2 regions of the Delftia tsuruhatensis genome follow, and region 2 is predicted to be linked to the other one. Evidence: riboswitches for the same ligand, from Rfam matches in the RefSeq annotation. Region 2 holds a riboswitch; the other holds the start of a gene.

Region 1 (15,780 bases), 2.2 Mb from region 2:
GTCTCGGTGCGGGGGCCTTGTGCTGCGGCCTGGGCCTCGCCGTCGAGCAGGCGCTGGGCCAGCAGCTCCAGGCGCTCGCGCGTGTCGCCCTCGTGGCGCCAGGGTTCATCGCTGACGGATTGCAGCGCCTCGGGCCGCGCGCCGCGCCAGGGCCTGGCGGCCTCGATGCGCAGGGGGTCGAAGGCCTCGTCGCCCAGCAGGTCGGCGGCCAGCGCGTTGAGCAGCCCGGGGAAATTGCCCGAAGGAAAGCGCGCCAGCGCCAGCAGCGTATCGCGCCGCTGGCGCCCCGCGGGCGAGGCGCCGAAGACATGCAGGCCGTCGCGGATCTGCGTCTCCTTGAGTTCGCACAGATAGGCGTCGATGCGTTCGAGCAGCGCATCGTCGTCCCGGGCCGTCTCGGGTGCCAGGTCCAGTTCGCGGTCCAGGTGCTGGCGGCGCACGGTGTCCAGGATCTGGCCGCGCAGCAGCAGCGCGCGGCGGGCGTCGACCAGCAGGGCGTCGTAGTACTCGTCCACCATCCGCTCCAGATCCTGCAGGGGGCCATGGTTCTCGGCGCGCGTCAGCGGCGGCATCAGGTGGTCGATGATCACGGCCTGGCTGCGGCGCTTGGCCTGGGCGCCTTCGCCGGGGTCGTTGACGATGAAGGGGTACAGGTGGGGCAGCGGGCCGAGGATGGCGTCGGGCCAGCAGGCCTGGGACAGCGCCAGGCTCTTGCCCGGCAGCCATTCGAGGTTGCCGTGCTTGCCCACATGGACCACGGCGTCCACGGCGAAGCGGTCGCGCAGCCAGAAGTAGAAGGCCAGGTAGCCGTGCGGCGGCACCAGCTCGGCGTCGTGGTAGCTGGCGTAGTCCTGCGGTCCGGCGCCCGCCAGCACGCGCGCCGGCTGGATGCCCACGAAGACATGGCCCAGGCGCAGGCCGGCGATCATGAAGCGGCCCTGGCGCAGCAGGGGGTCGGCCTCGGGCGCGCCCCAGCGCGTCGTGATGGCCTCGGCCATGCCGGCCGGCAGCGCGGCCAGGCGCGCGCGGTAATCCTCCAGCGCGTAGCTTTGCCAGGCCGGGCGCAGCGGCCACCGGGCGGGGTCGTTGGCAATGCCCTGCTGCAGGGTGCGCATCAGCGCCTCGCCGTCGGCGGGCCGGTGTGCCGGATCGCCCAGGTCATGGCCTTCGGCGGCCAGGCGCTGCAGGATGGCGATCACCGAGGCCGGCGTGTCCAGCCCCACGCCGCTGCCGATGCGCCCCTCGCTGCCCGGGTAGTTGGCCAGCACCAGGGCCAGGCGGGTGTCCTGCGCGGGCAGGCTGCGCAGCCGGCACCAGCGCCAGGCCAGCTCGGCCACGAAGTCCACGCGGTCGGGCTCGGGCTGGTAGGCCACCACGTCGGCCTGGGTGACGGGGCAGCGATGGGACAGGCCCTTGAAGCTGATGGCGCGCGTGATGATGCGGCCGTCCATCTCGGGCAGCACCACCTGCATGGCGATGTCGCGCGGGCGCAGGCCCTGGCTGTCGGCCCACCAGTCCTCGCGGTTGCCGCCGCTCGCGATCACCTGCAGCACGGGCGCGTCGCCGGCCAGGGCCGAGCCCGCTTCCAGCGACGAGAAGGCCGTGGTGTTGAGCACCAGTTGCGCGGCGTGGTCCGCGCACAGCTGCTGGAAGGTGGCCAGGCACAGCGGGTCCTTGAGCGAATCCAGCGCCACGGGCAGCGGATTCATGCCGCGCCGCTGCAGGGCCACGGCCATGGCGTCGAAGGCCGCCGTGTTGCCGGCCAGCAGGTGGGAACGGTAGAACACCAGGGCCACCGTGGGCGCGCCCGCCGTCCAGGTGCGGCGCAGGTCGTCGATGCCGGCCACGGCGTGGGCCTGCACGCCGGCATCGGCGCACAGCGCGGGCGGCACATGCACCGCCGCCTGCGGCAGCGTGCGTGGCGGCAGCGGGGCATCGCCCTGGTCCAGCCCGTGGTACACGACCGCCTTGAGGAACTCGCGCGCATTGGCCGCGCCGCCCGAGCGCAGGTACTGCCACAGCTGGCGGCAGGCCGATGCCGGCAGCGTGCTGCGCGCCAGCAGCTGCGGGTCTTCCTGCAGGTCGCCCGAGAACATGGCCAGGCGCTGGCCCCTGCGGCGCGCCAGCGCGCCGATCTGTTCGATGCCGTAGGGCCAGGCCGATTCCGAGCCCAGGTGATCGACGATGACCACGCGCGCATGGCGCAGCACCTCGTCCACATACAGGTCCAGCGAGGCCGGCTGGCGCAGGTACAGCAGATTGGCCACGCGCACCGAGGGGAAGCCGCCGGGCTCGCCGGCCAGCGCCTGCATGGCCGAGGACAGCAGGGCCAGCGTGGTGTCGGCCGAACTCAGGATGACGATGTCGGCCGGCGTCTGGTCGAGGCGGGTGACGATGCTCTCGTCCTCGACGAAGCCACCGGGGCGCGTGGACAGCAGGTGCATTGGGACAGTTTCAGTACGGAAATTTGGGAGAGATGGTGCGGGGCGCGGCGCCACAAATTACCACGGCCTCACTCCAGGGACGCCGAGCAAGAGCCGCCTCGCGGCGAGGGCGTCGTCCCCCTCCCGCGTGCGAGAGAGGGGGAAGCGGCGCAGCCGCTCAGGGGGTGACACCTTCCAGGCCACTGCGCAGCGCTGCTTCGTCAAGGTCTTGTCCGATGAACACGAGGCGCGTGCCGCGCTGTTCGCCTTCGCGCCAGGCACGGTCAAAGTGATGGTCGAAGCGGCGGCCCACGCCCTGCAGCAGCCAGCGCATGGGCTTGCCCGGGATCTCGGCAAAGCCCTTGACGCGCAGGATGGCCTGCTGCGCCACCAGCGATTCCAGCGCGGCCAGCAGGCGGTCGCGGTCCACGGCGGGCAGATCGATCACCAGCGAGTCGAACTCGTCGTGGTCATGGTCCTCGTCATGGTCGTGGTGGCTGACGCGCTGGTCGATGGTGGCCTCGGCCGCCTTGGCCTGGCCCAGCAGCACGTCCAGCGGCAGGCGGCCCTGGGCGGCCTGCACGATCTTGACCTCGGGCGGCAGTTCCTCGCGCACCAGGGCCTCGACCTGGGCCAGGGTGGCCGCATCGACCAGGTCGGACTTGTTGAGCACCACCAGGTCGGCCGCACCCAGCTGGTCCTCGAACAGCTCGTGCAGCGGCGACTCATGGTCCAGGTTGGGGTCGGCGCGGCGCAGCTCGTCCACGGCCTGGGGGTTGGCCGCGAACTGGCCGCTGGCGGCGGCCGGCGTGTCCACCACGGTGACCACGGCGTCCACCGTGAACACGTTGGCGATCTCGGGCCACTGGAAGGCCTGGACCAGGGGCTTGGGCAGGGCCAGGCCCGAGGTCTCGATGATCACGGCGTCGATCTGGTCGCGGCGCTCGGCCAGTTGCTTCATCACGGGGAAGAACTCTTCCTGCACCGTGCAGCACATGCAGCCGTTGGCCAGTTCGTAGAGCGCGCCTTCGCTCTCGTTGCCCTCCTCGTCGCAGCCGATGCCGCAGCCCTTGAGGATCTCGCCGTCGATGCCCAGCTCGCCGAACTCGTTGACGATGACGGCGATGCGCCGGCCTTCGGCGTTGTCCAGGATGTGGCGCAGCAGCGTGGTCTTGCCGCTGCCGAGGAAGCCGGTGACGATGGTGGCGGGGATCTTGGCGGTTTGCATGGGAAGTGCTCCAGAAGGGAAGAAGTCAGACAGTGGAGGAAGACAGGGCGGCTTGCAGCGAAGGAAGGACCTCTCTCGCAAAAAGCTCCATGCCCTGCATGGCCTGGGCATCGCTCCACAGGCCGTTGGCATTGAAGACGCAGCGCAGCTGGCGGATGCCCGTGCGCTCGCCCAGGGCGGTGATCTGGGCATGGCAGGCATCGGGCGTGCCATGGATGAATTGCTCGCGCAGCACGCGCTCCACGTCGATGGGCGGCACCTGATCGGCGGGAATCCCGCGCCGGCCCGCGAAGTACACGCGGCGCTGGACCAGCTGCGGCCACAGCGTGGCCAGTTGCGCCTGCACCGCCGCGTCATCGGCGCCTATGCAGACGTAGCGTGCCAGCGACGAGCGCGCGCGCAGGGCGCCGGCATCGCGCCCGCGCGCCTGCGCGGCGGCGTCCAGGCGTTCGAGCTGCGCGCCCTCGGGCGGTTCCAGGCTCAGCAGCAGCGGCAGGCCGTGGTCCACGGCAAAGCCCAGGGTCTCGGGCGTGGAGCCGGCGACATACAGGGGCGGATGGGGGCGCTGCACGGTCGCGGGCAGGGGCGGACGGTCCTCGAAGCGCCATGGCCCCGGACCCGAGGACACGGGCCGGCCGGACAGGGCATCCACCAGGATGCGGCAGGACTGCTCGAAGCGCTGGCGCGTGCCGTCCGCATCGATCTGCAGCGCCTGCAGGGCGGCAGGCTCCGTGCCCCGGCCCACGCCCACGTCGATGCGGCCGCCGCTTTGCAGGTCCAGCTGGGCGATCTCCTCGGCCAGCATCAGCGGATGGTGAAGGGGCAGCACCAGCACCGAGGTGCCCACGCGCAGCCGCTCGGTGCGCGCCAGCAGGGCGGCAGCCAGCAGCAGAGGCGAGGGATAGGGCCAGGGCGTGTCGGGCACGCGGAATTCGTTGAACCACACGCCCTCGAAGCCCAGGCGCTCGGCGCGCTCGAACAGCGCCAGGAATTCGCGGTGGCTGCCGCGCGTGGCCTCGCGCGTCCAGCCGGCCAGGTCGATGCGCATGGCTAGTCCTCCACTCTGAGCCGCGCCCGCAACAGGGTCTGCGGCGGCGCGTCTATGCGTTCGAAATCCACGCCGAAGACGGCGTCCAGTCCCGGCGCATGCAGCAGCTCGGCCGGTGTGCCGTCCAGCGCGATGCGGCCCTGGTCCAGCACGATGACGCGCTCGAAATGCTGCAGCGCCAGCTCCAGGTCGTGCATGACCACCAGCACCAGGCGCTCGCGGCCGCGCCGTGCCAGCGCCTGCACCAGGGCCAGGCGGTGGCGCACGTCCAGGGCTGCGCCGGGCTCGTCGGCCAGCAGCACGGGCGGGTCGGTGGCCAGCACCGTGGCCAGCAGGGCGCGCGCCTGCTCGCCGCCGGACAGCGTGGACCAGCGGCGTGCCGCGAAGTCCTGCAGTCCGGCCCGGGCCATGGCATTGCGCGCATCGCCCTGCCCCGCCAGCCGCATCTGCAGGAGTTCGGCCAGCGTCAGGTCCCAGTGCGGCGCAAAGCGCTGTGGCATGTAGCCGATGCGGCGTGCGCGTTCCGCCACGGGCAGCGCCAGGAGGTCCTGGCCGTCGAGCTGCACGCTGCCGCCATCGGGCGCCTGCAGCCCTGCCAGCAGCGACAGCAGGGTGGACTTGCCCGCGCCATTGGGTCCGACCAGGGCCACGGCGCCCCGCGCGGGCAGCCCCAGCGAGAGGCCATCGATCACGCTGCGGCCACGGCGGCGCAGCACCAGGTGGCGGGCCTGCAGACGGTGCGTGGAGACAGAGGAATGCACGTTCATGCCGACCTCAGCCTGCGCGCCAGCAGCACGATGAAGAAAGGCCCGCCCGCCACGGCCGTGACCAGGCCCAGCGGGATCTCGGCCGGCGGCAGCACGCTGCGCGCGATGGCATCGGCCAGCGTGACCACGATGGCGCCCGTCAGCGCCGATGCGGGCAGCACGGCGCGGTGCAGCGGCCCCACCAGCCAGCGCGCGATGTGCGGCGCCGCCAGGCCCACGAAGGCCACCAGGCCGCCATAGGCCACGGCCACGCCGACCACCAGGGAGCCGGCGAGCACCGCACGCGGCGTGAAGCGCGCCACGTCCAGGCCGAAGCCCTGGGCCGCGTCGGCGCCCAGGCCCAGCAGGTCCAGCCCGCGCGCCAGCGCCAGCGACACGCCCAGGCAGGCCGCCGAGGCCAGGGCCAGCAGGCCCAGCCCGCCCCAGGAGGGCGTCTGTATGCCGCCCAGCACCCAGCTGAGTACCACCTGCAGGCTCACGGTCTCGTCGGACAGCGCCAGCATCAGGAACGAGCGCAGCGCGCCCAGCATGGCCGCCAGGGCCACGCCGGCCAGCAGCATGCCGGCGGCGTCCAGCGCCCCGGCCACGCGCGCCACGGCCAGCACCAGCAGGGTCGAGCCCCAGGCCCCCGCAAAGGCCAGCGCGGGCAGGGTCAGGGATTGCGGCAAGCCCAGCGGGATCAGCAGGGCCACGGTGGCGCCCAGCGCCGCCCCGCCCGAGGCGCCCAGCAGATAGGGCTCGGCCAGCGGATTGCGGAACACGCCCTGGAAGATGGCGCCCGACAGGCCCAGCAGCGCGCCCACCAGGCCTGCGGCCAGCACGCGCGGCACGCGCCATTGCAGCAGCAGCCGATGGCGCAGGCTGTCCTCGCCCGCCACGGCGGCCCACAGGTCGGCCGGGCTGGCCCACTGGTGGCCCGCGCAGGCGGCCAGCAACAGGCTGGCCACAAGGAACAGGCCGGCGCAGGCCCAGGGGCGCCAGGTCGATGTCATGTGTTGCCCTTCGCCCAGGCGGCCGGATGCAGCCAGCGCGAGAATTTCTCGATGCCGTCGAAGGTGCGCGGCCCCGGAATCAGGAATTCGGCGCGCGCCACCGTGGTGGCCCGGCCACCGCGCACGGCGCGCAGGTCGCGCCAGCCGCGCTGGCCCACCAGGTCCTGCAGGGCCTCCTGCGTGCCGGCGAACAGCAGCACGTCGGGGTCGGCGGCCAGCACGGCCTCGGGCGAGACCTGGGGCACGGTGCCCAGGCCGTCGATGGCGAAGCGGCTGCCCGCGCGCAGCATGGCCTCGCCGGTATAGGTGCCGGGGCGCGCCACCAGCAGCATGCCGTTGCCCAGCCGGCCCGTCACCATGACGGTGCGCGCAAAGCGCTGCGACACGACGCGGCGGTCCACGGCGTCCAGCCGCGCCTGCAGCCCCTCGGCCAGCGCCTGGCCGCGCGCGGCCACGCCCGTGGCCAGGCCCACCAGGCGCAGATTGCCCATGACCTCGTCCAGCGTGCGGCTGAGCAGCACGATCACGGGCACGCCGATGCGCTCCATGGGATCGACCAGCTGGTGCGCGGCCTGGCGCGCGGGCGTGACGATGACCAGGTCGGGCCGGCGCGCGACCAGGGCATCGACCGAGAAACCCAGCCGCCCGCCCACCTTGGGAATGCGCTCCACGCCGGGCGGAAAGCGCGTGAAATCCTCCACGCCCACCACGCGGTCCAGCAGCCCCAGCGAGGCCACCAGCTCGGTGTTGGAGGAAAAGATGGAGACGATGCGCCGTGGCGGCGTGGCGATCTCCACGCGCCGGCCCAGCGCATCGTGCAGCACCACGGGCGCACCCTGCGCCCAGGCGCCGGACAGCCCGCCGGCCAGGGCCGCCGCAGCACCCTGGCGCAGCCATTGCCGGCGTGTGGAGCAGGATCGCCTCATGCCATGCCTCAGAACTCGGCCTGGAGGCCGACGACCAGTTCACGGCCCGCCATCGACGTTCCGCAGCCGCCATTCTGGTAGGCCGGATTGGCGATGCAGGGCTTGCGGTCCAGCGCGATGAAGATCGGATGGCGGTTGATGTCGAACAGGTTGTTCACGGCCGCGAACAGCTTGACGCCCGGCGTCACGCGGTAGTCGGCGCGCAGGTTCCAGACCGTGAAGGCGCCCTTGCGGTGGATGAATGTGCTGCCGGGCTCGCCCTGGGGGATGAGCAGCGCCTCTTCGGTGTCATACCACATGGGTCCGCGCAGCAGCGTGGCCAACTGCAGGCTCCAGTCGCCCTGCAGGCGCCCGCTGCCGCGCCCGTAGCGCAGGCCGGCCGAGGCCTCGTAGCGGTACATGCGCTGCACCTTGTCGGTGTTGGCCGAGGCCGCCGCGCCCTTGTCGCGCATGCTGAAGTGGTAGTAGCCGCCGGCCCAGGCCTTGAGCTGGTGGCCGGTCAGGTCCAGCGCCCGTGCCAAGTCCACATCGGCCTGCAGCTCCAGGCCGCGCGCCACGATGTCGGCCGCGTTGTTGGCGTAGTCCGAAGTATTGGTCGCGGCCCCGCGCGAGACCGTGATGATGCGGTCGCTGATGGTGTTCTGGAACAGGGCCGTGTCCACGCGCCAGCCGGGCTGCTGCAGCGTGGCGCCGACCTCGACCTGGCGGCTGCTCTCGGGCTTGAGGTTGGGGTTGCCGAAGGTGCGGCCGCCGCCGACGGCGGTGAAGTCGGAGGCCAGCTCGGTGGCCGTGGGCGCGCGAAAGCCTGTGGAGGCGGCGGCGCGCAGCGTCAGCTGCTGCGTGGCCTTCCAGGTGGCGCCGGCCGACCAGGTGTGGTTGTCGTAGTCGCGCGTGCTGCGCTGGGCCAGGGCCAGGTGGGGCGTCTCGTCGAAGCGCGTCGTGCCCCAGGTCTTGCGCAGGCCGGCGCGCAGGGTCAGGCGGTCGTCGAACAGCGTCTGCGCGTCCTCCAGGTACAGCGCATGCACCTGCTCGGTCTGGTTGTTGTCGTAGGGCGCGACCTGTCCGGAAGGGCCGCCCGGCATGGCCACGCGGAAACGGTCCGAACGCAGCCTGCTGCGCTCCCAGTCGAAGCCCATGAGCAGGTCGTTGGTCTGGCTCAGGCGCAGCCGGGGCTGGAAACGCAGGCCCGTGGCATCGAGCTGGCGGTGGTTGTAGTCGCGCGCGGTGCCGGGCACGGCGCTGTTGCCCGAGCGGATCACGGGCGAGGCCCAGTTGAACTCGTCGATGTCGGCCAAGCTGTACAGATGGGCCAGCCAGCTCAGGCGCTGGCCGGGCAGCGCACCCTCGTAGGTCAGGTCCAGCGAGCGGTTGCTGCGGTTGTCGCGGCTGTAGGTGTTGGCGCCCGATCCGCGAAAGCCCGCGTTGTAGATGCCGTCGGTGCGCAGCTTGAGTTCCACGCGGTGCAGCTCGTGCAGCTGCCAGCCCAGGGCGCCGCTGGCGCCGCGCCGCTTCCAGCCGGTGTTGTCCATGCGCGTGCCGCCGTCGCCCGATTCGTAGTCGCCGCGCCCGCCTGCGCTGACGCCGACGTACCAGTCGAAGCGCTCGTTGGCGCCGGCCGTCTGCGCATCGGTGCGCCACTGGTCCCACGACCCGGCCGAGACCTGGGCGCGCGTGCCGGGCGCCGTCGCCCCGGATTTCATGATGATGTTGACCACGCCGCCCATGGCCTGGCTGCCATAGATCACCGAGGACGGGCCGCGCACGATCTCGATGCGCTCCACGTCCGAGGGGCTGAGCTTGGACAGGTTGGCCGTGCCCGCGCGCCGGCCGTTGACCAGCACCAGCACCTGGCTGCGGAAGTCGCGCCCCTGGCCGTCGGTGGAGGCGCCGCGCAGGTTCATCGAGGTCTGGGCCGCCGTCCATTCGCTGAGAAAGCCCACGGCGTTCTCGGCCAGCAGGTCGGTGACCGAGCGCGCGCTGGAGCGCTCGATGGCCTCGCGGTCTATGGTCTGCGTGGTGCCCGCGATGCGGCTGCGGACCTCGGGGCGTGCCGTGGCCGTGACGAAGACGGCGTCCAGTGCGTCATCGGCGGACTGCGCCGGCTGAGCGGCGCCGGCCGCCGCCATGCAGCAGGCCAGAGACGCCGCGACCGCGAGTGGCCGCAGGGGGGAAAGAAGGGAAAGAAGGCCGGAAGGACCAGCAGCCCGGGAAGCGAAGCGCATGCGTTGAACCCAACTGCCCCGCTCACCCGCGGGGCCTATCGTCTGAACCTCGCCGGGCAGCGCGCACGCCGGAGCCGGCCACCGCAGCGCAGGCTGGAGGGGCCGGACCGGACAGGCGCACTCCCGCGGCGTCCGAAAGCCATGCCGAAGGCCGGTATCCGGGCTTGCGGAATGCCTGGGGTGCACAGGGCACCGTCGGGCAGGCCTCCCCGCCTTCCCATGTCCCTGGAGACACAGTGGCTTGCAGCGCGTGGAGCGCCGGCGTGGGGAGCTTGATTTCCGCTGACCGTTGCGGGGGCAGCGCAGGCATTGCGAGCGGCCACCGTGGATGGCATCGCGCACCTGCTTCCCGTTGAACCCCTGGCCGTTGAACGGCATGGGGCACCCTCGGCAGCGGCGCGCCGCAGCGCCCCCGGGGGCCGCCTGCGATGCGCCAGCGGCGGATTATCGCTGATGCGCCCCGTCCCAGAAGGCGGGGACCCGGGCCAGGGCACGCAGGGCGCGGCGCCCGGCACGGGCACTGGAGGCCAGATGCGCCTGCAGATAGCCCGCGGCGAACCAGGCACGCGGATCGCGGGCGGCCTCGTCCCGGAAAAGGTCCGACGCCACGGCGATGTCGTTGTGCAGGCCCAGCGCGTCCTGGGCCGGCGCCAGCGCCTGCGCGAAGCGCCGCCCCTTGCCGGCGGGCCACAGCCCCGGCGCACACTCCCGCGCGAACTCCGACAGATAGCGCAGGCGCTTGAGCCGCTTGCGCACGCGGTGCTGTTCTTCCAGCGGCAGGCCGTCGAAGCGGCATCCATCGCGCAGCACCTGGCGATGCAGGCGCCGCAGCCGCCGCGACAGGTACCTGCGCGTGCCGGACGCGGACAGGGCCGCAAAACCGCCACGCCCCTTGCCATCGGGCGCCAGCGCCAGCGCCTGGATCTCGGCCAGCGCCCGCACGAAGCCCGGCTCGCGCACCGCGGCGGCCGCCTCCTCGCGCGGTGCCTCGGGTGGCGCCCATTCGCACAAGGGGGCACCGGCCGCCTGCAGCAGGGGCTGCGCCACATCGGCCAGGGTCGCTGCGTCACGCAACGTACCCAGGCATGCAAAGGCCCGGGCCAGGGGCGCATCCCATTCACCACGGATGGCGGGTGCCAGCCCCGCGCATTCGCGCAGCACGGTGCGCAGCCGCCTCAGGCCCACGCGCAGCTGGTGTATCGGTTCGGCCTCGCCGCCCCCGGCGGCCACGGCATGTGCATGGGTGTGCACCTGCGCCAGCGCGCTGGCCAGTGCCGCGCGCACAAAGCCGGCCGCGTCAGGTCGGGATCGGTCTGGCAATGAGGTGTTGGCGGGCATGGTGCAAGGGACAGAGGATGCCGATGGCGATGATTGTGGTCCGCGGCGCTGACAGGGGTCAATCCAGTCCTTCCCCGCTCAGGCGGTGCAGCGCGGGCCGCGCAATGCGCACATAGTCGGCCGAGTCCAGCACGATGGAGCGGTCCAGCCGTCCCGCGTTGAAGGCGATCTCGCCAAAGCGTTCGACCAGGTCCGGATCCACCACCAGGCGGATGGCAGGGGTGAGGGAGAAAGGCGGCACGGCGCCCATGACGCAGCCGGTGGCGGCCTGGGCCTGCTCGGGCGTGGCCAGCGTGGCCTTGCGCACGCCCACGGCCTGGGCCAGCCGCTTGAAGTCCAGCTTGCGGTCGCCGGGCAGCACGGCCAGGTAGAGCTGCGCATCGGCCGCGTCGCGGCTCTTGCACAGCATGGCCTTGGCGCCCTGGCCCGGCTCCGTGCCGCGGATGCGGGCCACCAGGTCGGAGCGGCCTTCGGCCGGGTGTTCCAGGACGCGAAAGCGCGCGCCCTGTGTCTGCAGAAGTTCCACGAGGGTTTCGAACATGGGGGAATTTGGAAGGCCATTGATTTTGACATTTTGTCCAATTCAAAACAAAATGTCCAATATGACAGAACGAACTCCCGAACAGCGCCTGCTGCTGGACCAGCTCGCGCAGATTGCCGAAGGCCTGGGCCAGACCTTCGCCCCGTTCTGCGAGGTGGTGGTGCACGACCTGCTCGACCCTTCCCATGCGGTGCTGGCCATCCACAACAACCTCTCGGGCCGCGAGGTCGGCCAGGGTGCGACGGAACTGGGCCTGGCCCGCATCCTCGACCCCGGCTACGAGCAGGTCATCGCCAACTACCCCAACCGGTTCGCCGATGGCCGGCAGGCCAAGAGCACCTCCATCGGCATCCGCGACGCCGAGGGCCGCTACATCGCCGCGCTGTGCATGAATGTGGACCTGACGATGTTCCAGGGCTTCCAGGGCATGCTCAACCGCTTTGCCGCCGTCAGCGGCGACACGCCGGCCCGCGAGATGCTGGAGCCGGCCGGCGCAGGCACCGACGCCCTGCGCGCCCGCATCGACGAATTCGCCGCCCGCCTGGCGACCACGCCGCGCGCCCTCAGACCCGAGGACCGGCGCGCCCTGGTGCGCGAGCTCAAGGGCGCCGGCCTGCTCGAAGTACGCCGCTCCATGGAGACCATCGCCGCCCACCTGGGCGTCTCGCGCGCCACGGTCTACAGCTACGCCAGATAGGCCCCTCCTTCGCTAAGTGCACACCCCCATGACGAACCATCTCCCCACCTACGACGACGTGGCCGCAGCGGCCCAGCGCATCCAGGGCCATGCCCACCGCACACCCGTGCTGACCTCGCGCACGCTGGACGAGGCGCTGGGCGCACGCGTCTTCCTGAAGTGCGAGAACCTGCAGCGCATGGGCGCCTTCAAGTTCCGTGGCGCCTTCAACGCGCTCTCGCGCTTCGGTGCCGCCCAGCGCAAGGCCGGCGTGGTGGCCTTTTCCTCGGGCAACCACGCCCAGGCCATCGCGCTGGCCGCACGGCTGCTGGGCATTCCCGCCACCATCGTCATGCCGCAGGACGCGCCGGCCGCCAAGGTCGCGGCCACCCGGGGCTATGGCGGCCAGGTCGTGCACTACGACCGCTATACCGAGGACCGCGAGCAGATCGGCCGCGACCTGGCCGAACGCCATGGCCTGACCCTGATCCCGCCCTACGACCATGCCGACGTGCTGGCCGGCCAGGGCACGGCCGCCAAGGAACTGTTGGAGGAAACCGGCCCGCTGGACGCCCTCTTCGTGCCGCTGGGCGGCGGCGGCCTGCTGTCGGGCACCGCCCTGTCCACGCGTGCGCTCAGCCCCGGTTGCGCGCTCTACGGCGTGGAGCCCGAGGCCGGCAATGACGGCCAGCAGTCGCTGCGCGCAGGCCGCATCGTCCACATCGATACGCCCAGGACCATCGCCGACGGTGCCCAGACCCAGCACCTGGGCGGCATCACCTTCCCCATCATCCAGCGCGACGTGACCGACATCCTTACCGCCAGCGATGCCGAGCTGGTCGATGCCATGGGCTTTCTGGCCACGCGCATGAAGCTGGTGGTCGAGCCCACGGGCTGCCTGGGCCTGGCCGCCGCGCGCCAAAGGAGCGAGGAATTGCGCGGCCGGCGCGTGGGCATCATCCTCAGCGGCGGCAACGTGGACCTGCAGCGCTTTTGCCAGTTGCTGGGCGGCTGATCCGGGCCGCCGCGCGGGCCGTTCAGGTCCCTCAGTCGCGCGGGCTGAAGGTGCGCGGAAACACCACGGGCGCGCTGCGATCAGCCAGCCGATAGCCCATGGCGGGCCGACGCGAGGCACCTTCCACCTGGCCGGCCTCCAGCAGAAAGCCGGCGGCCATCATGCGCGTGCGAAAGCCGCTCTTGTCCACGGGGCGGCCCAGCACCACCTCATAGACCTGCTGCAGCTGCGGCAGCGTGAAAGGCTCGGGCAGCAGAAAGGCCGGCAGCGAGGTGTATTCCACCTTGCCGCGCAGCCGCTCCACCGCCGCGCGCAGGATCTGCGCGTGGTCGAAGGCCAGCTCCGGCGCACGCAGCAGCCCATCCACCGCGAACCACGACACATCGGCGGCATTGGCGCCCTTGGCCAGGATCAGGTCGTGGCCCGGGATCAGCGCGAAATACACATGCGTGGCCGACCAGCCGCGCGGGTCGCGTGCCGCCCCGCCCCAACTGCCCAGTTGCTCCAGATAGGGGCTTTGCACGCCCGTCTTGTCCAGCAGCTTGCGCCGCGCGCAGGCCAGCAGGTCCGCATCCTGGTGCACGTCCACGAAGCCGCCGGGCAGCGCCCACAGTCCCGGGAAAGGGTCGTTCCCCGCCGTGGGCCGCTGCACCAGCAGCACTTGCAGCGCGTCGTCCGCCACCGTGAAGATGACCACGTCGACCGTGGTGAACGGGCGCTGGAAGTCCAGCGCGCCTTGCGGGGGAGAGGTTTTTTTCGTGGCCATGGGATGGATTGTGCTTGACGTGCCGGATTTTAAGTTGTACTGTGCAACCCATATAAGTTGTACAGAACAACTCTCAAGGAGAAGCAGCATGTTCGGCATCCGTTTCATCAAGTCCCAGCCCACGGTCCACCTCATGCAGTTCCGCGCCGGCAAGGTGGTGCGCGAAGGCGTGGGCCAGTCGTTCTTCTACTACGCCCCCACCACCACCCTGGTGGCCGTGCCCGTGGGCAGCCAGGACTGCCATTTCATGCTGGAGCTGGTGACGGCCGACTTCCAGAGCGTCACCGTGCAGGGCCAGGTCACCTACCGCATCAGCGAGCCGCGCCAGACCGCCACGCTGATGGACTTCGCATTGGCACAGGACGGCCGGAAATACCTGTCCGAAGACCCACAGCGCCTGGGCGACCGCGTGACCATGCAGGCCGAGGTCATCGTCCAGCAGGCCGTTCAGGCGCTGGAGCTCAAGCAGGCGCTGCGCTCCTCGGCGCTGATCGCCCGCACGGCCCAGCGCGAGCTGGCCGCCCAGCCCGAGATCGCGGCCCTGGGGCTGGAAATCCTGGGCGTCTCGGTCATGGCCGTCAAACCCACGCCCGATATCGCCCGCGCACTGGAAGCCGAGGCGCGCGAATCCAATCTCAAGGCCGCCGACGACGCCGTCTACGCGCGCCGCATGGCCGCCGTGGAGAACGAGCGCGCCATCCGCCAGAACGAACTCGACACCGACGTGGCCGTCGAGCGCAAAAAGCGCCAGATCCGCGAAGCCCAGCTCGAAGCCCGGGCCGCCCAGATGCGCAAGGAAAACGAGCTGCGCGCCGAACAGATGGCCGCCGACGTGGCGCTGGAGAGCAGCCGCAAGGACTTCGTCGCAGGCCAGGCCGCCAACAGCCGCACCCTGGCCGAAGCCGAGGCCTACCGCGTGGGCGCCGTCATGGACGCGCTGGAAAAGGCCGATCCGCGTACCGTCCAGGCCCTGGCCGCGGCCGGCATGCAGCCGGGCCAGCTCATCGCCCAGGCCTTCGGCGGCATCGCCGAGAAGGCCGAGCGCATCGGCCAGCTCAACGTCTCGCCCGAGCTGCTGCAGTCGCTGATGGGTGCGGGTGCCGGGGCAGGAGCGGTCCCTGCTCCCCCCACCGCAGCGCCCTCCAGCGAGGCCGCAAGGAGCCGCCGTGAACGCCAATGACCGCAAGACCGTGCTGGTGGTGCGCCGCACGCGGCTCGATGAGCTGGTGGCCCGGTACCACACGCTGTCCCAGGCACGCTTCTACATCGAGCACCTGGGCGCCGACTTCGGCGACTACCTGCGCGAAAGCGCCGCCTACGCCGCCGCCCTGCAGGCCGTGGTGCAGGCGCTGGAGGCACGCGGCCGCTACCAGATCGTGGACCGCACCCTGGTGCCCAACTTCGTCTTCGGCGCCGACGACATCGTGGTGGCACTGGGCCAGGACGGCATGGTGGCCAACACCCTGAAATACCTGGACGGCCAGCCACTGATCGGCGTCAACCCCGAACCCGCGCGCTGGGACGGCCTGCTGCTGCCCTTCGGCCCCGGCGACCTGGACAGCCTGCTGGGCGACGTGGCCGCCGGCCGCCGCCCCACGCGGGCCGTGACCCTGGCCGAGGCGCGCCTGTCCGACGGACAGGTGCTGCGCGCCGCCAATGACCTGTTCATCGGCCCGCGCAGCCATACCTCGGCCCTGTACGACATCGCGCTGGGCGACCGGCAGGAGTCCCAGTCGTCCTCGGGCCTCATCGTCGCCACGGGGCTGGGCTCGTCGGCCTGGATCAAGAGCATCGTCACGGGATCGATGGGCATTGCCTGCGCGGTGCGCGGCACCTCT
Region 2 (15,780 bases):
GCCATCCTCCAGAGCGACCTGGCTGCGCGGTCCCATGCGGATGCAGGATTCGGACAGCACATAGGAGGCGATCCCATGGCGCTGCAGCAGCTCGGGCGTGACCTGACCCTGGCGAAAGCCGTAGCTCCAGCCGCCGAAGACGAAGTCGGCCGAAGCGCCGAGGATGGCCTCCAGGTTCATTTCGCGCTCCGCCAGGCGGGGCACGCGGGCCAGCGCGTCCCGCAGGGCCGGGTCGATCTCCTTGGCCGCCGTGATGCCGCTGTAGCCCACGAGCCGCTCGCCAAGACCCAGGAAGAGGAACATCTCGGTGATGTTCACGTCGTGGGTCACGGCGCGCTGCGGCGTGCTGGCGTAGGTCACGGGGCTGCCGCAGACGTCGACCGTCACGGCCGCCTGCGGGGCCGGTGCAGGCTCCTGCGTCTCGGACCCACCGCGTGAGCAGCCGCTCATGAGCAAGGCCGCTGCCACGCCGATGGCGCACAGGCGTCGAAGTCTCGCAAGGCGCGCCATGGCCGTCAGAAGCGGATGTGGGCCGCGATCTCGAAGCGGCGGCCTTGCCCGATCAGGAACTGGCTGCCGTAGCTGGAGCCCAGATACATCTTGTCGGTGAGGTTGCGGCCGATCAGGCTCAGCGTGGTGCGCGCATCCATCTGCCAGCTCAATGCGGCGTCGGCCACGGTGTAGGAGGGCAGGGACACGGTGTTCGCGTTGTTGCCGAAGCGTTCCCCCACATGGCGCAGGCCCAGCGAGGCCTGCCAGGCCCCCACGCGATAGTGGCCCCAGAGATTGGCCGTGGTCCTGGGCACATTCATCGGACGGTTGCCCGCGCGGTTGCCGCCGGCCTCGACGAGCTTGTCGAACTTCGCGTCCGTATAGGCCAGGTTGCCTTCCAGGCGCAGCGCGGGTGTGGCCTGGAAAGCGGCGGTGAACTCCGCGCCGCGAGAGGACTGACTGCCGCCCTGGATGGAGATGGCCGGGCGGTCCGGGTCGCGCGTGATGATGTCGTCCTTCTGGATGTCGAATACCGCCAGCGTCCACTCGCCGCGCCCGTCCGCCACCTGCTGCTTGATGCCCACCTCGGCCTGGCGTCCCTTGCTCAGCGCATAGGCGCTGTTGGCCAGATTCAGCGACACCAGGCTGGTGACGGGGTCGTGCCCGGAGCTGAGCTGCGCATAGGCATGGGTGTCGCGGGCCAGTTCGTAGGTCAGGCCCAGGCGCCACGAGGTGGCAGCCAGCGTCTTGTTGAAATCCGCGGCGCCCACCAGGGAATGGCTGGAAAAATCATAGACATCGCGGCGCAGGCCGGCCATGGCCAGCCAGCGGCCGCCGATGCGCCAGGCATCTTCCAGGTACAGCGCATGCTGGGTCACTCCGGTCTCGGTCTTGGGGGCGGTGACATCGGGGCTGACCCAGCTGCCATGTGCCGGGTCCCAGGCAGAGATCGTGGAGGAGCCGCGATAGGGCGAATTGTTGGACAGCCGCAGGTTGATGCGGGCCGCTTCCCAGCCCATGGCCAGCTTGTGCGCTCCCCCATCCACGTTCAGGCCCAGGCGGTTGCCGGTCTGCTCCAGGTCATGCAGGATCTCCAGGTAGTCCGAACGGGCCACGGTCCCGGCCACCGGATTGAAGGCATAGGACTCGATGTTGCGCCAGTGGCGGTCGGACTGCACGTGGTAGAGCTCGTTGCGCACGGTCAGCCAGTCATTGGCCTTCCACTGCACCTTGGCGCGCAGGCGCTCGTCGGCATAGCGCACGATGCTGTCTTCGGCGTTGTAGTTGCGATCGCGCAATGCCTCCACCACCTTGCCGTCCAGGCCCGGCGTGCCCCAGTAGCGGCTGGGTTTCTGCACGCTGCGGTCGGCGATCAGGTCGACCAGCAGGTCGCTGGTGGGCTCGAAACGCAGCGTGCTCATGAATTTGCCGCTGCGTGACTGGTCCAGGTCGCGCTCGCCCGCGCTGCGCGCGGTGTAGCTGTCGATGCGGTAGCTGGCGTGAGCGCCCAGTGCCCCGGTGGCGCCCAGGCCCAGGCGCAGCGTATCGTCCGTGCCCGCGCCCAGCAGCACCTCGGCCGAACTGGTGCGGCTGGGCTGCTTGCGGATGGCGTTGATGGTGGCGCCCATGGTGCCGCTGCCATACATGAGGGAGGCAGGGCCGCGCAGCACGTCGATGCGCTCATAGCCCCAGCTATCGCCGGGATAGGCCGTGGTGCCGGCGGCCACGCCCAGCACCATGCCGTCCTCGGCCACGCCCACGGAATTCACGCCCGCGAAGCCCCTGCTGCTGAAGGAAAGGCCGCCGTTGCCCGGAGAGCCGCTGGAGCTCAGGCCCACGGTGCGCGTGATGGCCTCCACCAGGCCATGGTCGCCGCGCTCGAGTACCTGCTCGGCCGAGACGCCATCCACGCCTGCCGGCACTTGCTGGTTGGAGACGCCGGTATGACTGGCCGTGTGCGCAGGCCGGGCCAGTTGCTGCCCGAGGCGCTCTGCCTGACCCGAGACCTGGACTTCGGGCAGTACGGTCTGTGCCTGCAACGGCAGGCAAAGAAAGGCGCAGGCCAGGGCCAGCGGGCTCGGTCGAGGGACCAAGGAAGGGGACACGGACTCGCGGTGGCGAGAGGAGAAGGAATGCATTTCGAACATCGGTCTTCGACCATCTGATGCGAAAGCAAGGCACTGCCAACCCTCCAGCCAGCGCGGGAGGAACGGGGACAGGACATTGCCATCTGCACCCCGCAGACAGTCGAGAAAACGCCAGACACGCAGGCGCGGAACGCAGCAGGCCGGTCTCCGGGCTCACAAGCGGCGAGAGAGTCTTCCCCCACCGGCGCTCCGTCTTCCCGGGCCACACGCGGCGCTGCATGATGCAGCCCACGCCCTTGGCCCAGTGACGGCCTGCCATCGCCGATATCGGAATCGGCGGGGCAGGCATGGAACGCCTTGACTTGTCTACCGTTGCGGGGGCAGCCAAGGCCTGTGCCGGCATGCGCACCATGGCATATGCAGGCAGTCACCTTGTTCCCGTTTCATCCACATGGCTGGCATGCGGACACCTGTTGCACGGATGCCTTTGCAGGCGGCGCATTATAGCCAGCGGCCCGGTCATCCAGGCAGGGCATGGCGACGGCCAAGGCATGCACGGGCGCCAAGCACTCAACCCGCCTTGCGGAACGTGAGATTGATGCGCCGCCCGCCCAGCAGTGGATGAGGCTGGTCCTTGAGCGGCAGCACACCATGGTGGCGCAGCCGGTCCACTCCACCCCAGACCAGCACATCGCCATGCTGCAGCACCACCCTGGCGGGCTTGTCCGAGCGTGCCAACCCGCCGAACAGGAAAATGGCCGCCATGCCCAGCGACACCGACACGATGGGCGCATCCAGGTCGCGCTCGTCACGGTCCTGGTGCAATGACAGCCGGTTGCCGGGCAGGTATTGATTGATCAGGCAGGCGTCGGGCACGAAACCTCCGAAACCCGCCGCTGCCGCAGCATCGCGTGCAAACTGCAGGAAAGCGGCGGGCATGGCGGGCCAAGGCCGACCGTTGAGCGGATCGACACCACTGTAGCGGTAGCCGCGCCGATCGCTGGTCCAGCCCAAGGTGCCGCAGTTGGTCATGGCCACCGACATGGTGAAGCCGCCCGGCGTGACCAGATGGCGCAAGGGCGCGCCGACCATGACGCGCTCCAGCGCCGCGAGCAGGGACGGGACGCAGGGCAGGGCATGGCCGCGCAGTACCACGGACTGGGGGCCGATCATTTCGGTTCCCATGGGCGGCTCGTCGGCAAAGAGATCCAGTGTGCTCATGTCAGCGCATCAAGGGGCATCGCGGAAGCGGTGTAGCGAAGAAAAACGAGTCGGTCGTGGCCGCAGGAAGGTCAACGCCTGCAGTCTAGGCCCGCGGGCACGGGAGCGCCTCCCGAATCTTGCGGGCCTTCGGCGGTGGACAGCACGTCAACCGGGCCGCCTCCGGCTGGACAGGCCGGGGAGGGCAAGGCGCCGCATACCTGTAAACAATCGCGCCATCCACTTCGCATCACAGGCGCCTTCAAAGGCCGGCGACCCGCATGTCCAGCAACGTCCACACCCTGTACCTGTTCTTCGACACGCCCCTGCAACTGCGGCGGGTGCAGCTTATCTGCCAATACCTGGCCTGTCAGTCATGGGAGCAGGCCGAGCGCTGGATCCATGAACTCGACCCGCAGCTGGAACGTGCGGCGCTGTGGGATGACGACTGGGGCAATGCCCATGCCCTGGGACATCCCCAGCATCTGGAGCTGGCATTTGACACCCGCACCACGGCGGGCATGCCCTGGCACCTGCTGGAGACCTTGTTCCAGCACGGGCTGCAGTCGGCCGTGCTGCATGTCTTCCACGACCAGGTGGGGGAGAGCGAGCGCTACCATTTCGATGGCGCGCAATGGATCGCCCACCACGCCTGGCTGGCGAAGTATCCGCAGCGTCAGATCCTGATCGATCCCGAAGGCAAGATCTACCCCGCTGCAGGCGAGGGCCCCGGCAGTGACGGCAAACGGGGAGCGGACGGCACGGCTTTCAGCGACCCCGCCCAGCCTATGGCGCTGGCCCGCCTGCGCGAACGCGATGAACAGCGTGAGCGCGAGGCAAAGGAGTCGGTGCAGGCATTGCTGGACACCGTGGCCAGCCTGCGCGAGAGCGGCGTCTCTCCCGTGGATGGCATCGTGGGCCTGTTCGTGCTGCGGGCCGGACTGCGCGGCCTGTTCCAGGCACTGGCCTTCACCGTCGTCGTCGCGCTGGCATTGCGGGGCCGGCACCTGTGGCTCTGGCTGCCCCTGGGCCTGGTGCTGGCCGTGCTGCTGCCGCTGTACCGCATGGCCCGGGCACGGCGCGAGTTTCGGGGGCAGGGCGGCGCAGACACCGCATCCTGAGACAATCGCCGCTCGCCAGAATGAAACAAATTGCACAAGACATGACACCGACTTCCGCCATCGAACAGGGGGCCACCGTGGCCGCCGGTGCCCACGAGGATTTCGGCCATCTGCTGGGTCTGTACATGCGCCGCATCCGTGCCAGCGCTTCGGGCGTGGCCACCGAGATCGGACTGAGCCGCGAGGCCGTCAACAACTGGCGCAATGGCGTCTCCCTGCCCAATCCACGTTCGCGCGACCGGCTGGCGGCCTGTGCTCGGTACCTGCGCCTGACCGAGGCCGAGACCAATCGCCTGTTTGCCGCGGCGGGGTTCGCCACCGAATTTCCCTTGCAGGCGGCGGCCACCGGAGCCCAGCCCTTCGCGGGCTTCATGGACAGGCTGTTCCTGCAACTGGCCCAGGCCAGGCCCTACGCCATCACCATGCTGCTGTCGCCCGCCCACTGGGGCCAGCCGCCGTTTCGCCAGGAGCTGCTGCTGCGCGCCCGCGCTCAGTATGGCGCCGATGCGGTGCTCCATATCCAGCCGCCCTACAGCGTGAGCACGGAAGCATCCGACTATTTTGCGGCCCTCGCACGCCAGTGCGGGCTGGGCGAGGTCGGCTCCGACTATGAGTTCGAGGCACTGCTGGAAAAGCGCCTGCTCGCCGGCGGACGGCTGTTTTGCCTGGTCAGCCGCTTCGAGCAGGGCACGGCGGCGCTGCGCGAGACGCTGGCAGGCATTCTGCGCAGCCTCAGCGAAATGCACAGCGGCCGGCTGCATCTGCTGCTGTGCGGCAGTGAGGCGCTGGCCGATCTCAAGTACCGCAGCGGTGACCTTTCGCTGCTCAACATCGGCCAGGTGGCCCATTGGCCGGACCCGACACTGGAAGATCTCAGGCTCATGGCGCACCAGCACTGGCCCGGCACACACTGGCCGATTGACGTCATCCAGGCGCTGCAGGACCTCACCGGAGGGCATCCCGCCCTCTATGAAGAAGCCCTGCAATGGTTGATGGAGCAGGGGGTGTCCGTGCAAGCCGTGCACTCGCCCCTGTTGCGCGCGCACCTGGTGGCCAGCGCGCGCCTGTGGCAGACCCTGCTGCCCCTGGTGCAGGACCCGGCCGCACGCGAGCAATTGCGCGGCCTGCTGGGTGCGGCCTGCCTGGGCCGTGCGCGCCCCTATCTGCAGGATGCCATGCTCAGGCGTCTGTTCTGGGGCAACCTGCTGCAGGTGCGTGGAACCGGGGAGGGCGCCCATCTGCACTGGCGCTGCGACATCGCCCGCGAAGCCGCCCAGGCGGTATTGCAGGCATGACGGGCGAAAGCCGGCGGACCTGGCTGCCCGGACCCTATTGGCGTGCCGCGCTGCTGGCGGCGGCGACGCTGTTCATCGGAACGGCCATCCTCCTGCCCGGCTACAACCCTGCCACCCGTGCCAGCCTGCAGGGGGCGGAAAGCGCCGGGCGGGTCTGGAACGAGATCAACGTCTGGCGCCTGGCCCTGACGGAATATGTTCGGCAGGAGGAGCGTTGGCCGCAGGACATCGCTGCCCTGGCCCCCGCCATCGCTGCCCCCGTGGTGCGCATGACCTCGCCCCGACCCTATGTGCTGCAGGTGGATATCGTGCAGGACGCCAGTCTGGGCGTACTGTCTGGCACGCAAGCCTTGCTGGAGGTCGACAGCCATGGGCAGAACTGGAATTGCCAGGCCGGCCAGCCCCCCGTTCCGCCGCGCTACCTGCCGCTGAACTGCAGTCAGGCGCCGGGCCAGCCCGAGCATGATCCTTTCGACTGGCTGCGCCGCATCATCTGGACCAGCGCGCTGGTGTTCATCGCTCTGGCCGCGCTGTGGCTGCTGCGCCATCCCCTGATAGGCCCGGCGCAGCTCAAGCCGCAGAGCCTGCGCCGCAAACCCTACCAGCATCTCCCCCAGCTCGATCGGCTGCTCAGGCTCACCGGCCGCCGGTCCGCCGTTCTGCGCGCTGCGGGCATCCGCCTGCCGGACTGGCAGCGCGCGCTGCGCCTGGACCGCGCCGGCCCCGGCGCCCGCGTCCGTGCACTGGCCGAACGCCTGCCCGCAGCCTGCAAGCCGGCGCAAGGTGAATGGGCCTTGCCTGGTGATATGTTCGAATGGACGCTGCCGTCCGAGTTGCCGGTGGCCCTGGGCCGTTGCCTGGTGTACGTGCCTCCGCCCGAACTGGACGAGGGCGAACTGGTCCGCCAGTTGCGCCTGTTGCAGACCGGCGGCGATGTGGTGCTCATTCTGAGTCCCCAGCATCCGCAGTCCCCCATGCCGCTGTTGCTGCGGCATGCGCAGGACCGCGCCAACCTGCACGTGGTCCTGGACAGTCCCTGCCAGACCGAGTGGCTGGTGGGCGGCGAGCCTGTCCAGGTCTTGCTGCGGCTGCTGTCCGGGCAACTGCAGGTCACGCGCATATCGCCCTACCAGACCCGTGGCGGCGTGACACGCGAGGATGTGTTCTTCGGCCGCGAGCGCCTGCTCGCCCGCGTGCTCAACCGCGAGCCGGCCAACTATCTGGTCGTCGGCGGACGCCAGCTTGGCAAGAGCAGCCTACTCAAGGCCGTGCAGCGGCGGTTGCAGGAGCATCCTTCGGTGGCCTGCCATTACATCTCGCTGCGCGACCACCGCCTGGCTCCCCGCCTGGCCGCGCAGTTCGGGCTGCCGGTGACGGCGCCGCTGGAGGAGATCATCGGGCACCTTCAATCGCAATCGCAGGGCATGCGCCTGTACCTGCTGATCGACGAAGCGGACCTGTTCTTCCGGGATGAAGCCCGCCATGGTTACCCCCAGCTCAGTGCACTGCGGGCACTGAGCGAGGAGGGCCGCTGCTGGTTCATGCTTGCCGGATTCTGGGACCTGTATGCGGCGGCATTGCTCGACTACCAGTCGCCGCTGCGCAATTTTGGTGAAATCCTGGCCATCGGCGGACTGGAGCCGGCCGCCTGCCACGCACTGGCGACCGAGCCCCTGCGCAGGCTGCGCCTGGGGTTTGCCAGCGATGCACTGGTCGAGCGCCTGATCGAGGCCAGTGGCAGGCGTGCCAATCTCGTGGCCATTCTCTGCCAGGAGTGCCTGGAAGCGCTGGGCCCGGACGAGCGTGTGATCGAGGAGCGCCACCTGAGCCAGGCCCTGGCGTCCCAGCCCGTGCAGGACGCCCTGGTTGGCTGGGGGAGGCTGAGCACCGACGAGCACGCCTGCCGCCTGGACCGCATCGCGGTCTACCACACGGCCCAGCAGGGCTGGACCAGTCTGAATGCGCTCGATGCCCTGGTGCATTCACAGGGCGGTGCCACGGGTCAGGCACAGGCCCTGCGCCGCGCACTGTCCCGCCTGCAACTGGCCTACGTGCTGCGTAGGGACACCGCCCAGGGCGTGCACGATGCGCGCTACAGCTTCACCATTCCGTTGCTGCAACGCCAGTTCGAGCCACAGGAAACAGCCTTGCTGCTGCGCCAGGAGCTGCAAGCCCTGCCACCCTGAAGCCAAGGGGGCAGGGCGCGGCTGCGGGATCCTAAGGCAGGAAAGCCGGAGACAGCAGGCGCAGCCCGATGGAGAACCAGCGCTCCTGCGTGCCGCTGCCGGCCCGGTTGCCATAGGTGGTGTCGAGTTGGACGTGGTTGGGCACCAGCCAGTAGCGCAGACCCATCTGATAGAACGGCCGACCCTGGTTCTGGCCAAAGGTCTCGGCGATCAGCCAGGTCGACGGGCTCAGTTGCGCTTCCGTGCCAAGACCCCAGGTCATCCGATTCCGGTCGACCTGCTTTTCGCGCAGCCAGCCGAGATTGGTGTGCAGGAAAAGGCGGTCGTCCTTGAACGCGAAGGTCGCGGGCACATTGACGTAGACATCGCCGATCAGGTTGTTGCCGGTGTGGATGTCTGGATGGCGCACATTGCCCACGGTCAGGCCCCAGGCCCATCCGTCGGGCTCCAGCGTCTTGAACAGGGTCTTGCCCTGGATGAGGACGTCGGTGGTGCGCACGCCAAAGTCGCTCTTGCCCCGGGCCGCTCCGATCGCCAGTTCGAGATTGCCCGTGAAGTTGCATGCGGGCTGCGCCCAGTATTCGGTGCTGTCGCGGTTGAACTTCGTCCAGCTCTCCAATTGGCAGGACTTCGGATCGACGATGCGGGCATCGTCGGTGATCATCGGACGGGCCGCTTGCGTCGGGCCGGCGGCCAGCAGTGCCGCCAGCGCCAGGCCACAGGCAGTCAATGGGGCAAGGAGACCAGCCAGGCGCTTGCCCGGTTCAGAAATGCATGCGTGCATGGCGCGAGGCATGGAGTGGTGAATGAGGACTCGTGCACGGCGGCCAGCCACCGTACGGTTCGATTTTTCTCGCGTATTGTTACCGGAGCATGTTCCTGGATGTGGATTCTCGTATTTGATTTAACATAATATACATCGTATCTACTTGAATTCTTCGGGACAGACATCCGGCGGCGCAGAAAATGCAAATGAGAATCCATATCAGTTGGGTAGAATGCCAACCTCATCGATACACCGAGGAAAGGCCCGTGTCCCCATCGACCGACAACGCCGCCAGCCATGCGCTGGGCAGCATGTACGTCCAGCACAATCACTGGCTGGTCGCATGGTTGCAGCGCAAGCTGGGCAATCGCAGCGATGCGGCGGATCTGGCCCAGGACACCTTCACACGCATCTGGGCCGGCGCAAAAGGCGAAGCGATAGTAGAGATCCATGAGCCCAGGGCCTACCTGACGACGGTGGCCAGGCGGTTGCTGGTCAATCACCTGGAGCGCCGCTCGCTGGAGCAGGCCTATCTGGCATCCCTGCATCTGCTGCCGCAGGCCTGTGCGCCGTCGGTGGAGGCCCGCGCCATCCTTCTGGAGACCTTGCAGGAGCTGGATGCACTTCTCGATGCATTGCCCGCCAAGGTGCGCACGGCGTTTCTGATGTCCCAACTGGAAGGACTGTCCTACGAGGAGATCGCCGCACAGATGCAGTTGAGCGTACGCACGGTGACACGCTACATGGCGCAGGGCTTTCGCCAATGCCTGCAAGTGATGCTCCACGGCTGACCATGTCGGTTGCCGATCCACGCATCCTCGATGAAGCGGCCCGCTGGCTGGCCCGCAGGCATGCCTCCGACTTCAGCGAGGTCGAGCAGACCGCTCTGACACGATGGCGCAACCAGAGCTCCCAGCATGAGCATGTCTGGCAACATGCCCAGCAGCTGCAGGATCGCATGGGTTCGGTGCCCGCCGCGGTCGGCATGGCTGTCCTGAATCGGAGCCGCCCGAAAGGCACGCGCCGCCATGTGCTGCGTGCGGCGGCCCTGGCAGCAGCCACTCCTGCGCTGGGATGGCTTGCCTGTCAGCACATGCCCTGGCGGGAGTGGACGGCCGACTACAGGACAGCCAAGGGCGAGCAGCGCACACTCACGCTGGCCGATGGCAGCCGGGTGCTGCTCAATACGGACTCTGCCATCAGCGTGCGCCTGGACCGCGAGGCGCGGTACATCAGCCACCACGCGGGAGAAATTCTCGTAGAGACGTCGCACGCCACGGAGTACGCCGCCCTGCCCTTCATCGTGCAGACGGCGGACGGCCGGATGCAGGCGCTTGGCACACGGTTCATCGTGCGCAAGCATGGGCACGGCACCACCTTGTCGGTGCTGGAAGGTGCCGTGCGTGTCATGCCTGCCGACTCCCCTGCCCCGTGGGTGGTGAACGCCGGCGAGCAACTGGATTTCGATGGCCGCGGCGCCGGCCCGGTGATGCCGCTGGCCATCCGGCCGGATGCCTGGACGCAGGGCGTGCTCCATGCGGAGAACCTGCCGCTGCGGGATTTCCTCGCAGAGATTGGCCGCTATCGCCAAGGCCTGCTGGGCTGCGATGCAGAGGTGGCCGACCTGCGCGTTTCGGGCAGCTACCAGCTTCGCGATACGGATGGCATCCTGGCCCTGCTGGAGAACAGCCTGCCGGTGCGCGTGCGCACGCGCACCCGGTACTGGGTGACGATCACGCGCCGCTAGGCTTTTTTTGCGAACGCTGTCCTGTTTTTCGACCTCGCCTGTCAAGGGGGGTGAATTCCACCCTTTCGACAGCTACGAGGATCGAACGACATGCACACCAGCCCCTTGCGCGCCACGGCCCTGGCCGCCCTCTCCCTGACCACGGCAATGCTCCTGCAATCGCCCCTGGCCCAGGCCGCCGGCACGGCCGGCACCAGCTCGCCAAAGACCTACCAGGTTCAGGCGGGGCCGCTCGGCCCGGCCCTGATGGCCTTTGCCGCGCAGGCGGGTGTCAGCCTGGGCATGGACCTGGACCGGCTCAAAGGCTTGAGCGCGCCAGGCATGTCGGGGGCATTTTCCATTGACGAAGGATTCGCCTACCTGCTCGGGAACACAGGCCTTGCTGTACGCAGGGTGAGCCCGGGCAACTATCTGCTGGAGACGCAGCCCGTTGCAGCGCCCGGGCCCGAGGCCGTGCGCGATGCGCTGGAGCTGGCCCCCGTCACGGTGACGGCGCGCACGCAGAACAACCTCGTGGCCCCATCCCGTCAGGTAAGCATTCTCGAGGCCGAGGAAGTGCAGCAACTGCGCCAGGGCTCGGACAGCCTTGCCACCTTGCTCAGCAAGGTGGTCCCGGGCATGGCGGACTCCAGCCACACCATCACCGACTACGGCCAGACGCTGCGCGGGCGCAACATGCTGATCCTGGTCGATGGCGTTCCGTTGAACACCAATCGGGACTCCTCGAGAAATCTCGCCAACATCAATCCGGTGGATGTCGAGCAGATCGAGGTTCTGCGCGGCAGCAGCGCCATCTACGGAAGCGGTGCGGCCGGCGGGGTTGTCTCCATCCGCACCAAACGCCCGTCCGGAGAGGCCAAGGCACAAACCATCGTGACGGGTTCCGCTCCGCTATCCAAGCTGCGAGGCGCCGGGCTCGGCGGTGAAGTGCAGCACTACCTTTCTGGAGGCGGCGAGGTGGTCGACTACTCGGTGAGCCTGGGGGGCAGGCATGTCGGCGGATCCTACGATGCCAATGGCAACCGCATTGCACCGGAGCCCAGCCAGGGTGATCTGTTCGACTCCAGCGTCTACAACGCCTCGGCCAAGGTCGGCTTCAAGCTCGATGCCACCCAACGACTGCAGTTGTCGGCCAGCCACTACAACGCCAACCAGGACACAGACTATGCGTCCGACCCTTCGGTGGCACGGCTGCCGGCCGGCACGGCGTCAGCCAGGCCGATCAGGGGGCTGGTGCTGTCCGATCAGAACCAGATCAGGAACACCATGCTCGGACTCGATTACGAGAACCGTGATTTTGCCGGCAGCACGCTGGCCGCACAGCTCTACTACCGGGACTTCTACACGCGCTTCGCACCGTTCGACGCCCGTGCGGTGCCGGTCCGAGGTGCCAATGTGGACCAGTCCATGCAGAACTCCGACGTCTTCGGGGGGCGCCTGACCCTCAAGACGCCTCTGGGCAAGGACAGGAACAGCCTGCTGATCTGGGGCGCCGACTTCAATCACGAGCGCACCGACATGCCCATCGACATCTTCGACCCCAAGGCCTATGACGCCAGCGGAGGGCTTGTCTTCCACAAGATCGGCCGCCTGATGTACATGCCCCCCGTCACCACCCGCAGCCTTGGCGCGTTTGCCCAGTTGCAGCACAAGTTCAACGATCGGTGGTCGGCAGAGGGTGGCGTGCGCCATGACCGCGCACAGGCCAGCTTCGACGATTTCACGCCACTGTCCCAATCAAGGGCGCCCAGCCCCCAATCCGTGGCGGGTGGTACCGTGAAATACGGTGCATGGACCTACAACCTGGGCACCGTTTTCACACCGGTCAAGGGGCAGGAGTTCTATGCGTCCTACAGCCAGGGCTTCGAGCTGCCCGATATCGGGGTGGTGGTGCGCAATGCGAACCTGGGCTTCAACATTGGCAACTCCAACCTGCAAGCGGTCAAGACCCATACCGCCGAGATAGGTTGGCGCGGCAAGTTCTCCAATGTCGTCGCCAACCTGGGCGCTTTCCAGTCGCGCTCCGATCTTGGCGGCGTGCAGAGCTTCAACAACGGGCTCACCCTGCTTCGGACCAAGGAGAAAATCCACGGCCTGGAAGGTGGCCTGGACTACTTCAGCGAGGACGACCGCTGGAGCGCCGGCGGCAGCTTCACCTGGATGAAGGGGCGAGAGTTGCCGCAGGGCGCTGGCAGCTATCAGGACATGACCGGCTACCGGATTCCGCCACTGAAGCTGACCGCCTATGTCGAGTACCGGCCGGATTCCCACTGGAGCCACCGGGTCCAGGCGACCTCCTACGCATCCAGGGACTACCGCCTGGACGGAAAAACCAGCTTCGGCCGCCATGACACCAAGGGCTACACCACGGTGGACCTGATCAGCCAATGGAAGATCGACCCGAAGAACCGCGTGTCTCTGGGCGTGGAGAACCTCCTGAACCGCAGCTACTTCCCCCTCTACAGCCAATTGCTTCGCAGCAACAACAACATGAGCCGCCTGCCCGCGGCGGGAACCGTGCTGAGGATCAGCTACGCGCACACCTGGTGACGGCCGGGGGCAGAAGGCAGAATGACCGGGGTCAGGCCATCCTGTGCCGGGCTTTCAACAGGCTCAGGCCCAGCGCGATGAAGGTTGCGCCCACGATGCGGTTGAACAGCTTTGCATGGGCCTGGACATGCCCTTTGACCAGCGAGATCAGCGCGACATAGAAGGCGTGCGAGATCAGTGCACAGGCCGCGAACGTCGTGGTCAGCAGCAGGTACTGGGTGAGCAGCGGCGCGTCCGGCACGACGAACTGCGGGAACAGCGCCGAGAAGAACAGGATGGACTTGGGATTGGTCAGCGACACGCCCAGCCCCTGTGCCACCAGTTGCCAGTTCTTGCGCTCGCGCCGCTCCGTGGGGGGGAGGCCAGCGTCGTCGCCTATCAAGGCCTCCTTGCTGCGCCAGCGCTTGACGCCCAGCCAGATCAGGTACATGGCACCGGCCACCTTCATGACCAGGAAGGCATTGGCCGACAGGCTTAGCACGGCGCCCATGCCGACCATTGCCAGCCCCGACACCATGAAAATGCCCGCCGAGCTGCCCAGCGAACTCCATGCCGTGCGCTTCGCGCCGACATCCATGGAGTTCGATATCGCCAGCAAGACGGCCGGGCCGGGAGTGAAGGAGATCACAAGGGAGACGCCGCAAAAAAGCAGCCAGTGCGCGAGAGTCATGGTGATGAGACAGGCAGGTGGGACAAGAGGACAGCACGCATTGTCTCCGACCGGACGGACATGTGTGGCCGCCCTCTGTCCGTTTCTCACGTCTGCGAGACCTGCCAGGCGCAGGGGAATGCCCCCTGCGCTCTTTCCTTGCCTACTGCGCGGACGCTGCGTCCCCGCGCTCCATGCGCTCGAAGGCCTTGTCGATCTCCTCGGAGCGTATGGCCCCCGCGGGCACGGGCCGCCCCGTGCGCTGGGCGTCGATCTGCTCCTGCATGCGCGTGGCCACCTGCATCAGCACGCGGTGCAGCCCCAGTTGCTGGCGGCGCGCCTGCTCCAGATGGGTGACCAGGGGCGCCAGTGATTGCGCGAGCAACTGGCCCCACATCTGGCCCGAGCGTTGTCGCTCCTCGGCGGGATCGATGGCCGCGCGAATGGGTTCGGCGGGCGTCGCCTGTGCCTTCAGCGCCAGCAGTTCGCGTATGCCCTGGAGCGAATCGCCGGCCGCATCTTGCGTCTGCAGCAGGCGGGCCAGCAATGCGTGCAGCTGGGCGGCCTGCCCCGCTGCCGCCTGCCTGTCCTCATGGTACCGGCTGGCCGCCTCGCCTGCGCTGTCCTGCGGCCGGGCCTGGGCCAGCTCGCGCGTGGCGGCCACGAGATCGACCAGCTGCGCCGTCACGCGCGTGGCGGCATCGGCATTGGCGCCGCCAGCGGCCTGGCGGCGCAGGAACTGCTGTTTGATCTGCTGCCAGCGCGCCGCTTCCTCCGGCCCCATGGCACCGCGCAGCTCGGCGAGCTTGAGCAGGTTCTCCTCGGCGCCCGTGGTCAGCATCTGCGCTTCGCCCTGGTAGTGGTCGGCCAGCATCTGCTGCATTTCCTGGTCGTTCATCACGGGCGTGATCTTCTCGGCCAGCTTGTTCATGTTGCGGTAGCTGCCCTGCAGACGGAAGGCCGGCTCGGTGCGGTAGCCGTCGTCCTGCGCGGCGCTCTGGATGTACTGCTGGTTGACCTTGAACACCAGTTCGCGCACCTGCACCATACGGGCCAGCACGGCCTCGATCTCGCGCAGCTCGGCCGATGAATAGTCGTGCGACAGCGCATTGCCCGAGACCTCCCGGCCCTGCGCCTTGTCCAGCAGCAGGTACAGGTCCTGCAGGCTGCGCGTGGCCATGGGCGCCAGCACGGCGTTGGAGGTCATGCTGTTTTCGATGTAGCTGAGCTTGAACACCTCCTGCATGCCGCCGAGCACGTCGCCCAGGTTGTAGATGTCGGCACGGTTGGCCAGCATGTCGGGGATCTTGAAGACCTCGCCCGACTCGGTGTACGGGTTGCCCGACATGACCACGCAAAAGCGCTTGCCGCGCATGTCGTGCGTTCGGGTCTGGCCCCGCCACACGCCCTCGATGCGGCGCGTGCCGTCCGACAGCGAGATGAACTTCTGCAGGAACTCGGGGTGCGTGTGCTGGATGTCGTCGATGTACAGCATCACGTTGTTGGCCATCTCCAGCGCCAGGTTGAGCTTTTCCAGCTCCTTGGCGGCCGTGGCGTCCGGCGCCTGGGCCGGGTCCAGCGAGCGCACGGAGTGGCCCAGCGCCGGGCCGTTGATCTTCATGAAGATCAGGCCCAGGCGGTTGGCCACGTACTCCATCAGCGTGGTCTTGCCGTAGCCTGGCGGCGA

What was found. Region 2 has a riboswitch for cobalamin ahead of L1Z78_RS14170 (TonB-dependent receptor). Riboswitches for the same ligand answer to the same signal wherever they lie in the genome.
Region 1: it holds a riboswitch for cobalamin, as region 2 does, so the genes downstream of both, L1Z78_RS04330 (TonB-dependent receptor) here and L1Z78_RS14170 (TonB-dependent receptor) in region 2, are expected to answer to the same signal.

Annotation. Positions count from the first base shown of each region.
Region 1 is NZ_LR813084.1:935,957-951,736, reverse strand. It holds gene cobN (cobaltochelatase subunit CobN) at 1-2,444, opposite strand, end outside; gene cobW (cobalamin biosynthesis protein CobW) at 2,602-3,651, opposite strand; gene L1Z78_RS04350 (LLM class flavin-dependent oxidoreductase) at 3,677-4,699, opposite strand; gene L1Z78_RS04345 (ABC transporter ATP-binding protein) at 4,702-5,466, opposite strand; gene L1Z78_RS04340 (FecCD family ABC transporter permease) at 5,463-6,458, opposite strand; gene L1Z78_RS04335 (ABC transporter substrate-binding protein) at 6,455-7,384, opposite strand; gene L1Z78_RS04330 (TonB-dependent receptor) at 7,393-9,510, opposite strand; cobalamin riboswitch at 9,742-9,995, opposite strand; gene L1Z78_RS04325 (CHAD domain-containing protein) at 10,051-10,944, opposite strand; gene L1Z78_RS04320 (YbaK/prolyl-tRNA synthetase associated domain-containing protein) at 11,003-11,485, opposite strand; gene L1Z78_RS04315 (helix-turn-helix transcriptional regulator) at 11,547-12,182, shown strand; gene L1Z78_RS04310 (threo-3-hydroxy-L-aspartate ammonia-lyase) at 12,211-13,176, shown strand; gene L1Z78_RS04305 (NUDIX hydrolase) at 13,208-13,942, opposite strand; gene L1Z78_RS04300 (SPFH domain-containing protein) at 14,031-15,122, shown strand; gene L1Z78_RS04295 (sugar kinase) at 15,109-15,780, shown strand, end outside.
Region 2 is NZ_LR813084.1:3,110,341-3,126,120, reverse strand. It holds gene L1Z78_RS14175 (ABC transporter substrate-binding protein) at 1-510, opposite strand, end outside; gene L1Z78_RS14170 (TonB-dependent receptor) at 516-2,597, opposite strand; cobalamin riboswitch at 2,760-3,068, opposite strand; gene alkB (DNA oxidative demethylase AlkB) at 3,150-3,800, opposite strand; gene L1Z78_RS14160 (hypothetical protein) at 4,061-4,900, shown strand; gene L1Z78_RS14155 (AAA-like domain-containing protein) at 4,942-6,195, shown strand; gene L1Z78_RS14150 (AAA family ATPase) at 6,192-8,381, shown strand; gene L1Z78_RS14145 (hypothetical protein) at 8,413-9,165, opposite strand; gene L1Z78_RS14140 (sigma-70 family RNA polymerase sigma factor) at 9,459-9,938, shown strand; gene L1Z78_RS14135 (FecR domain-containing protein) at 9,941-10,894, shown strand; gene L1Z78_RS14130 (TonB-dependent siderophore receptor) at 10,985-13,444, shown strand; gene L1Z78_RS14125 (LysE family translocator) at 13,476-14,114, opposite strand; gene L1Z78_RS14120 (DNA repair ATPase) at 14,257-15,780, opposite strand, start outside.